DNA from 2 places in the Clostridium lapidicellarium genome. Region 2 is predicted to be linked to the other one. Evidence: riboswitches for the same ligand, from Rfam matches in the RefSeq annotation. Region 2 holds a riboswitch; the other holds the start of a gene.
The links. A riboswitch is a leader RNA that binds a small molecule or an ion and turns the genes downstream of it on or off. The one in region 2 is predicted to bind cobalamin.

Region 1 (4,379 bases), on a different contig from region 2:
TATAACTAAAGGTTTGAAAATTGCGATTGATGCTGTAAATGAAAACAATATGAAGATTGATGAAAAATTGGCGGATAATATAGAGGATGTACTTAGAAAATTACTTCAAGTAGAAGCTGAGTGTTCAAAGTAATATTTGTTAAAAGCCTGTGCTGTTGGGCCAATTTACATTGGCCTACCGGCATGAGGTGACAGAGCTTAAATTTTGATGAACAGTTTTTCCAGTTATCTAATTGAATTACTATATTGTATAAATAAAGTTATTGAGGGGTAAAAAGGTATGAATGTAGCATTTTTTCTTACACCTAAGGCAGAGGTGGTCTATGAAACACCAAATTCTACTATGAAGCAAGCATTGGAAAAAATGGAGAAGTACAGATATACGGCTATTCCACTTATTGATAATAAAGGCAGGTATGTGGGAACTCTTACTGAAGGTGATCTGCTTTGGAAGCTTAAAAATACTCCTGATTTGAATTTCAAAAATACCGATGGGGTGCTTTTAAGGGAAATTCCAACCCGCATGAATAATAAATCAGTGAGGATCAATTCGGATATGAAAGATCTGATATCACTGGCGGTAAATCAGAATTTTGTACCTGTGATAGATGACAAGAACGTGTTTATAGGCATAATAAAGAGAAGTGACATAATAAATTATTGTTATAGACAATTGTTTAATAAAAAGAATAATGTAATTGACATTGTATAATTCAAATATTAAATCCTTTGACGAGGAAGAGTAACTATGTACTCAAGTTGAAGAGAGCCGGAGAAGGTGGGATCCCGGCACCAAATATGTAGTGAATGGACCTAAGAGGAGTAAATTGAAATCTACCCGGTGTAGAAAGTAGTGGTTAACGTTGGCCATACGTTATAATGGATAGGATATGTTTGTATCCGAAAAAAGAGGTGCTTTTTTAAAGCACAATTTAGGTGGTACCGCGGAAATCTCCGTCCTGTTTTCAGGATGGAGTTTTTTTTTATCTAAATGCTGCACGTCTGGATAAGTTCTTCTAAGTTTCAGGTTGAGAAAAGTATTCCTTATAAGTAAACTCCACCTGGACCTAAGAATCACTTGATGGGAAAATGTGAAAATTGGTGGTGTTTATTATGTTATGAGAGAAATATTTAAGATATATGTATAAATTTGGAGTGTTGTCTTAGAGTTTAATATTTAAAATTATGATTTTAATTTTTAGGAGTGTGTAAATTATGGATTTGAAAAAAATGATTATAAATTCAATATTACTTGCAGTAGGTGCGGTTCTGCATCAAGTGGTGCCTCCAGTTTTGTTCGGCATGAAACCGGATATATCTCTGGCCATGCTTTTTGTAATACTTATATTCAATAGAGATTATAAAATATGTGTTTGCTCTGGTGCCGTGGCCGGAATTTTGGCGGCGGCGACTTCTGCCTTTCCAGGAGGACAATTTGCCAATATAATTGACAGGCTGGTGACTATAAATGTAATGTTTTTTCTGATAAAACCCCTTAGAGATAGAATAAGCAGCCAAATAAATATAATACTGGCCACGGCAGTTGGTACAGTAGTGAGTGGAACTACATTTTTATCGGTGGTTTTGTTTACAGTAGGACTCAGCACCGGCTTCAAGGTATTGTTTTTAAGTGTAGTCTTACCTGCAGCTGCTATAAATACCGTAGTAGGTATTATTTTATTCAATATAATAAGTATAGCAGTAAAGAGGGGAAAGATAAGCCATGCTTAGATGGTAAATTTAACTTGACAGTTTTATAAGTTTGTGAGAAACTTATTTTAGTTATTGATTGAATGATAATTTTAATTTTATTTTAAAATATAATATGAATATATAGGTGCTTTTGCTTAAAAGGGAAGCAAGATGAAAAGTCTGCACGGTCCCGCCGCTGTAAAAGAGGAATCCTTGCAATATATGCCACTGGGAAACTGGGAAGGCTGTAAGGGTGATGAATCCAAGTCAGAAGACCTGCCTATATGTTAGTGACCATTTGACTCTACGAGTGATAGGGAGGTGACTTAGGTGATGAAATTTTATGATTCTTCAGATAAATCATAACCACTTAGCATTTGCTGAGGGGTTATGATTTATTTGGCTTTTTGTTAAAAATCTTACAATTAAACTGGAGGTATTTTAAAAATGCATATTGAAGATGGTATTTTATCACCGCAGGCATGGGGAACATGGTATGCGATAAGTGCCGTGTTTATGGTGCCTGGTATTAAAGAAATAAAAAGAAGAGCTAAGGAAAATTTGTATTATAAACCATTTTTAGCAATGATGGGAGTAGCTGTATTTGTTATATCATGTATGCATATTCCCGTTCCCGTAACAGGTTCCTGTTCTCATCCCTGTGGCACAGCTTTAGCTGCTATTGTTGTTGGGCCCTGGGCTACAGGTGTGATTTCAGCTATTGTATTGTTCTTTCAAGCTATATTTTTAGGACATGGAGGTATAACCACTATTGGTGCAAACACTTTTTCAATGGGTATATCGGCGGGTATTTTGGGATATCTGTGCTGGAAAATTTTGCGGCATTTTAAGAGCCCCATTTGGCTTGCAGCAGGTGTAGCAGGTTTTGTGGGAGATATAGTTACTTATCTGGTGGCTGCCTTGGAATTGGCAATAAGTTTACATGGACATGTTCCTTTGATGAAACAGTGGATGATATTCTTTTTAGGGTATGGACCTACACAAATACCTTTAGCCATTGCGGAAGCTATATTTACAGCCTTAGTTCTCGAGGCCATGGTAAAGAGACGTCCAGATTTGTTGCCGGGAGTGCTCAGAGAAAAGGAGGCAAAGTAATTATGGAATCAAATGGTAATACAAAAAATGGAAATAATAAGGGAAAAAGTATTAAATTTTTTGATGGCTTTACCCGTGTTATGTTAATAGTTATGATAATTTTATTTGTCTTCATATTTGGAGCGTCGAAATATATGGTAAATCATAAGATGGAAGGTGGAGGTACAGATGACAAGGTAAATACCATGGCTTCTAGTAAGCACAAGCCTTTTATCGAACTTCCTGGAGATGCACAGGTGGGAGCTTTTTCCGTGGCAAATTTTTTTGCGGGTATGATAGTAGGACATCATTGGGAAAAATTGTTTGGCGAATCCAGCAAAGATAAAAATTAATTAGAGGAAGAATGAATTATGGAACTATCTTCATTTGGAAGGATATCTAAAAATAAAAGTTTTTTACATCGTTTGGACGGAAGGGTAAAGACCGTATTGTTTCTAAGTGCAATTGTAATAACAACTTTTCTTTCCAAATGGTACCTCATAGTGTTTTTGTGGGTACTGTCTATAATTGGATATTATACTTTGGGTATTCCCTGGAAGAGGCTTATAAAAAGGCTTTTAATACCATTTAGTATAGCATGGCTTGTATTTGTAAGTGTACTTTTTACAAATGGGGAAACTGTTTTGACCTATATTCCCATTGGAGCCTATCATTTGAACATATACAGCGAGGGACTATCACTTGGAATTTTGTTGATGCTCAGAATAATGGCAGCAGTTAGCTTGGCATGTATACTTTCCTTTTGCACTCCTATGATTGAAATACTTGAGACACTCAGGATACTTAAAGTTCCCTCAATTATAATAGATTTGGCTGATATGATGTACAGGTATATATTCATAATTGAGGATACGGGAAAAAATATGAGACACGCCCAACTGAGCCGTATGGGAGATAGATCCAGCTGGCTGAGGCGCATAGAAGATACAGGAAAAATAGCGGTGTATGTCATGATAGAATCCCTGGATAGAAGTGTGAGAGTCTATAATGCCATGCTTTCGAGGGGATATAACGAAGATAGTAAACAAGCCAAGTTTTTTACTTATCCTGTTCCGGTTAAAGATTTTCGCTTTGGAATTTTAATAGCGGTTTTATTGTTGGTTTTAATTCTTGTAAATATATTTATTTAAAGGAGAATAATTTATGTCACTTATTGAAGTGGATGATGTCAGCTATGCCTATGGTGACGGCAGCATGGCACTTAGAAATGTTAATATGAAGATAGAAAAAGGTGAGAAAGTGGCAATACTAGGACCAAATGGTGCAGGCAAGTCGACACTTTTTCACCTGTTTAATGGAATTTCAAAACCTAAATCAGGTACTATTACAATAGACGGACTGCAGGTATGCAAAAAAAACTTGGTCAAAATAAGGCAGATGGTAGGTATGGTATTTCAGGATTCCGATGATCAACTTTTTAATTCCACAGTTCGTCAGGAAATAGCCTATGGACTTTTAAATATGGGAATGAAGGGAAAAAAGCTGGAGGATACCATAGCATGGGCATTAAAAGTGGTTGGAATGACAGGATATGATGATAAGAGCCCGCATAATTTAAGCGGAGGACAGAA
Region 2 (4,379 bases):
AAGATTCCGGAGCCCGGTTTCGTCAAGGGCATTTTTTGTATTTCCCGGCATTGAAAATAAATAATCCGCCAGCGGGCTGGAAGAAGTTACCCTGAGATTGTCTTTATATCTTTTCAAGGTTACGTCCTTAAACCATCTTGAAACTTTTGCAAGCCCGTTTTCAAGCTGAAATTTTCCGGTCAGATTCCAGCTGTCTGTGGTTATCTCGGGTGAGTTGAATTTTTTGACAATATCCCTCATCTCCCTCATGTGATTTTTACCGACTGTAGAAGCGTAAAACTGTCCTTTAGGTTTTAATACCCTGCAGATTTCAGAAAGTGCCCTGTCTATATTGGATACATGATAGAGTACATGATTTGCAATTACTGCGTCAAAGCTGTTTATGCCATAGGGAATATCCTGTGCATCTGCCAATTTGAATTTGAATCTTGCAGAATTTAGATTCTTTTTTGCATCTTCCAGCATACCTGCGGAAAAGTCAGTTAGGGTTATATTCCACCCGCTTGGAATTTTATGTAGGTTTTTTGCCCACAGCTCTCCGTTGCCGCATCCAAGTTCCAATATGCTGGCATTGTCTGGAAGGTTCAACTGCTCAAAAAACCAGTTCATCCAGCCCTGTTTATTTGTGCTGAAAAGCTCGTGTATTCTGATTCTGGCTTTTAAATTAGAAGCATTTTCGTATTGCTCTATCCATTTTTGATCTGCATTTACTGCATCTATTATATTTATGAATTTATCCCAGTTTAACTCTTTATTTTCATCAATCATGTGGACAGCTTCCTCTATGGATTTTATTACAGATTTTATATGATATATTTTTTTCTTCATTATTTCTTTTTGTATTTCCAGAGATTTTTTTAAGTCGTTGTGATTTATGTCATAATTCATTATCCTGGATATATCTTCGAGAGAAAGGCCTATGAATTTAAGAGTTAATATTTTTTGCAGCTTGCTGAAGTCTTCAGGGCTGTATAATCTATGACCCTGCTGGCTGTATGAGCAGGGTTTTAAAAGCCCGATTTTATCATAATATCTCAGTGTTCTCAAAGTTACACCTGATTTTTTGGCAAATTCACCTATGCTGATCAAATTGGATTTTGGAACAGACACTGCATATCACCTCTACCTAAATTATTGTATCACATGACGTTACGTAAGGTACAACGAATTTTTTTAAATTCCATGGTATTTTGTATAATAATTGCATAAATTAATAGCATAATAAGTTATAAACGGGATAAGTAGAGCTTCAAATTGTGTTAATATACTTATAATTTTACTTTTAGATCTAACATTTTACCATTAGCATACTTTCATTTCTTATATTACGAATTGAAGATGATAATAAAATTCAGTTGATACTGATTATAATGTATTATATAATGATAATAACTTAATATTTTGCATATAGGTGATTGTTATATGTTTTTATAGCAATTTAAAAGGGAAACAGGTGAAAATTCCTGTACGGTCTCGCCGCTGTGAGGTAGAGGTTCTTGTTATTTGCCACTGGAAATGGGAAGGCGACAAGTTCCTATGAAGCTGAGTCAGAAAACCTGCCTATAATGTATATTCTGTTAATTTACTTTACGAAAGATGAAGTGGAATAATGTATGTAGAACTATAGAAGTTTCATGATTTTCCATGGAGCTTTTATTTTTTGTATAAAAAAGTAAAGGGAGTGTTGTTTATATGAAAAAAATAAAAGGAGCAGTATGCATTTTTTCGGCAGTTATTTTATCTGTTGGCATGCTTGTAGGCTGTGGAGATAATTCACCTACAACTAAAAATTCCTCAAATCAGGGTAATAAAAATAGTTACAAGGAAGTTGCAATTACAGATACACTTCAGGGAAAGAAGTTTCGGGAGAAATTTACAGAACCTCCTAAACGGGCCGTTAGCCTGGCAGGTTTTACAACGGAGATGATGCTTTCTCTTGGACTTGCCGATGATATGGTTGGGAGAGCTTATCAAGATAATAAAATCCTTGACAAACTGACAAATGACTATAAAAAGGTTCCGAAACTTTCTGATAAGAATCCGTCAAAAGAAAAACTTTTAAGTGTACAGCCAGATTTCCTGACAGGATGGGATTCGAGCTTTTCAGAAAAAAACTTTGACAGGGAATTTTGTAAAAAGAATGATATAAAAATATATGTACCTAAATCTGTAGCCGACAATGCTAATATTGATATGGTATACGAGGATTTTGAACAGTTGGGTAAAATATTTAATGTATCTCAGAAAGCTGACAGTATAATAGAATCTATGAAAAATCAGATTTCAGACACCCAGGCAAAAATTAAGAAATTTGCAGTAAATCCTAAAAGAGTTTTTGTCTATGATTCAGGAGAAGATGCACCTTTTACAGCATCAGGCGGTTTAGCTAAGGATATTATAAAACTTTCGGGTGGGAAAGACATATTTGATGATGTAAACAAGTCCTGGGCAACTGTTACTTGGGAAGAGGTTGTAAAGAGAAATCCGGAATATATTATTATTGTGGATTATGATAGCTCCGACGATGTAAAATCCAAAAAACAATTTTTGCTTTCGAATCCTGCATTAAAAAATGTGGACGCTGTAAAAAACGATAAAATATTTGTAGTAGGACTCACAGATTTCGAAGCAGGTGAAAGAGATTCAAACACAGTGAGAAAAATTGCCGGAGAGCTTTATCCAGAAGCTTTTAAAAATTAGGAAGATATAGTTATGAAATTACCAATAAAAAATAAATACAACTACATAGTATTTTGTATGTTTCTCATACTAATACTTATAATTTCAATAGTAATTTCGACACTTGTTGGAAGTGTAAATATAAAATCCGGCTGGATATTCAAGATTATAGCCAACAATTTATTGAAGTACAATTTGTTTGAAACTGTATGGCCTGCATCCGTCAATTCTATAATATGGGATTTGAGGCTACCAAGAATTCTTCTGGCATTTTTGGTAGGGGCTGGATTGTCTGTCTCAGGTATAGCAATGCAGGCGCTCACGAAAAATTCATTGGCGGATCCCTATATTTTGGGAATATCATCGGGAGCATCCACGGGAGCTGTAGCAGTTATATTACTTGGCGTTTTTGGCAGCTTTTCAGGATATGCAGTTCCTTTCGGGGCGTTTTTGGGGGCCATGATTTCCATTGTAATAGTATTTAATATAGCCAATTTTAAGAGAAGAAGTACTCCTACGAGACTTGTGCTTACAGGAGTGGCTATTTCAGCTTTATTTTCTTCGGTTACGAATCTGATGGTATTTACGGTAAATGATGAAAATAAAGTTCGTTCGGCACTTTTCTGGATGGAAGGTTCGCTGGGGGGAACAAAATGGGAATATATACCGGTTACATTTTTTGTATTTGTCTTGTGCTCGCTTGTGATTTACATATTCAGTAAACCGCTGGATGCTATTATGCTTGGTGATGATATTGCAACTACTATAGGAGTTGATACAAAGTCTCTGAAGATAATTGTGATTGTTATGACCACTTTGCTTACAGGAGCCATTGTATCCGTAAGTGGTGTCATAGGTTTTATTGGGCTCGTAATACCGCATATATCAAGAAGTATTGTAGGGTCAGAACATAAAAGGATAATACCTGTTTCTATTCTAATAGGCGGTATATTTACGATATGGGCGGATGTATGTGCAAGAATTGTTGTATCTCCGGAGGAGCTCCCCATAGGTATAGTAACTTCATTTATAGGAGTCCCATTTTTTCTGTGGCTTTTAAGGAAAAGTGATTATTTGTCTGGGGGAAATAATAGATGAAACTTGAAGTGAACAATTTAAGTTATAGTATTGACAATGAAAAACTGCTCCATAACATCTCCATTAAAATAAAAGAAGGAGAATTTGTGGGAATTGTGGGTCCGAATGGGTGTGGGAAGTCAACTCTTTTAAAGAATATATACAGGGTGTACAGACCAAAGTTTGGTGATATATTTATTGACGGTGAAGAAATACAGAAACTCAGCAGCAGAAAGATTGCAAGAAAAATGGCGGTGATGGTTCAGGAAAACAATGTTGAATTTGATATAAGCGTATTGAATATGGTTTTGCTTGGAAGATATGCACATAAGAAGATTCTTGAGGATGATTCTCCAAAGGATATTGAGATAGCTAGGGAATCTCTTAAAAAAGTAGGGCTTGAAAAATATGAGGATAGAAGTTTCCTGAGCCTGTCAGGTGGAGAAAAACAGAGGGTGCTGATAGCCAGGGTGATAGCACAGCAGTCAAAATTTATAATATTGGACGAGCCTACAAATCATCTTGATATAAGATATCAATTTCAGATAATGAATATAGTTAGCAGTGCAGATATTACGGTGCTCGCATCTATTCATGATCTGAATATGGCGGCACTTTATTGT

Region 1: linked by a shared signal. The riboswitch ahead of AB8S09_RS09700 (energy-coupling factor ABC transporter permease) and the one ahead of AB8S09_RS09000 (ABC transporter substrate-binding protein) in region 2 are both predicted to bind cobalamin.

What each region holds. Positions count from the first base shown of each region.
Region 1 covers NZ_JBGFFE010000013.1:7,029-11,407, forward strand. The annotation lists gene AB8S09_RS09685 (hypothetical protein) at 1-133, shown strand, start outside; gene AB8S09_RS09690 (CBS domain-containing protein) at 281-712, shown strand; T-box leader at 721-965, shown strand; gene AB8S09_RS09695 (tryptophan transporter) at 1,216-1,731, shown strand; cobalamin riboswitch at 1,819-1,990, shown strand; gene AB8S09_RS09700 (energy-coupling factor ABC transporter permease) at 2,140-2,808, shown strand; gene AB8S09_RS09705 (hypothetical protein) at 2,811-3,140, shown strand; gene cbiQ (cobalt ECF transporter T component CbiQ) at 3,159-3,938, shown strand; gene AB8S09_RS09715 (energy-coupling factor ABC transporter ATP-binding protein) at 3,952-4,379, shown strand, end outside.
Region 2 covers NZ_JBGFFE010000011.1:50,001-54,379, forward strand. The annotation lists gene AB8S09_RS08995 (MerR family transcriptional regulator) at 1-1,110, opposite strand, end outside; cobalamin riboswitch at 1,393-1,578, shown strand; gene AB8S09_RS09000 (ABC transporter substrate-binding protein) at 1,693-2,700, shown strand; gene AB8S09_RS09005 (FecCD family ABC transporter permease) at 2,713-3,777, shown strand; gene AB8S09_RS09010 (ABC transporter ATP-binding protein) at 3,774-4,379, shown strand, end outside.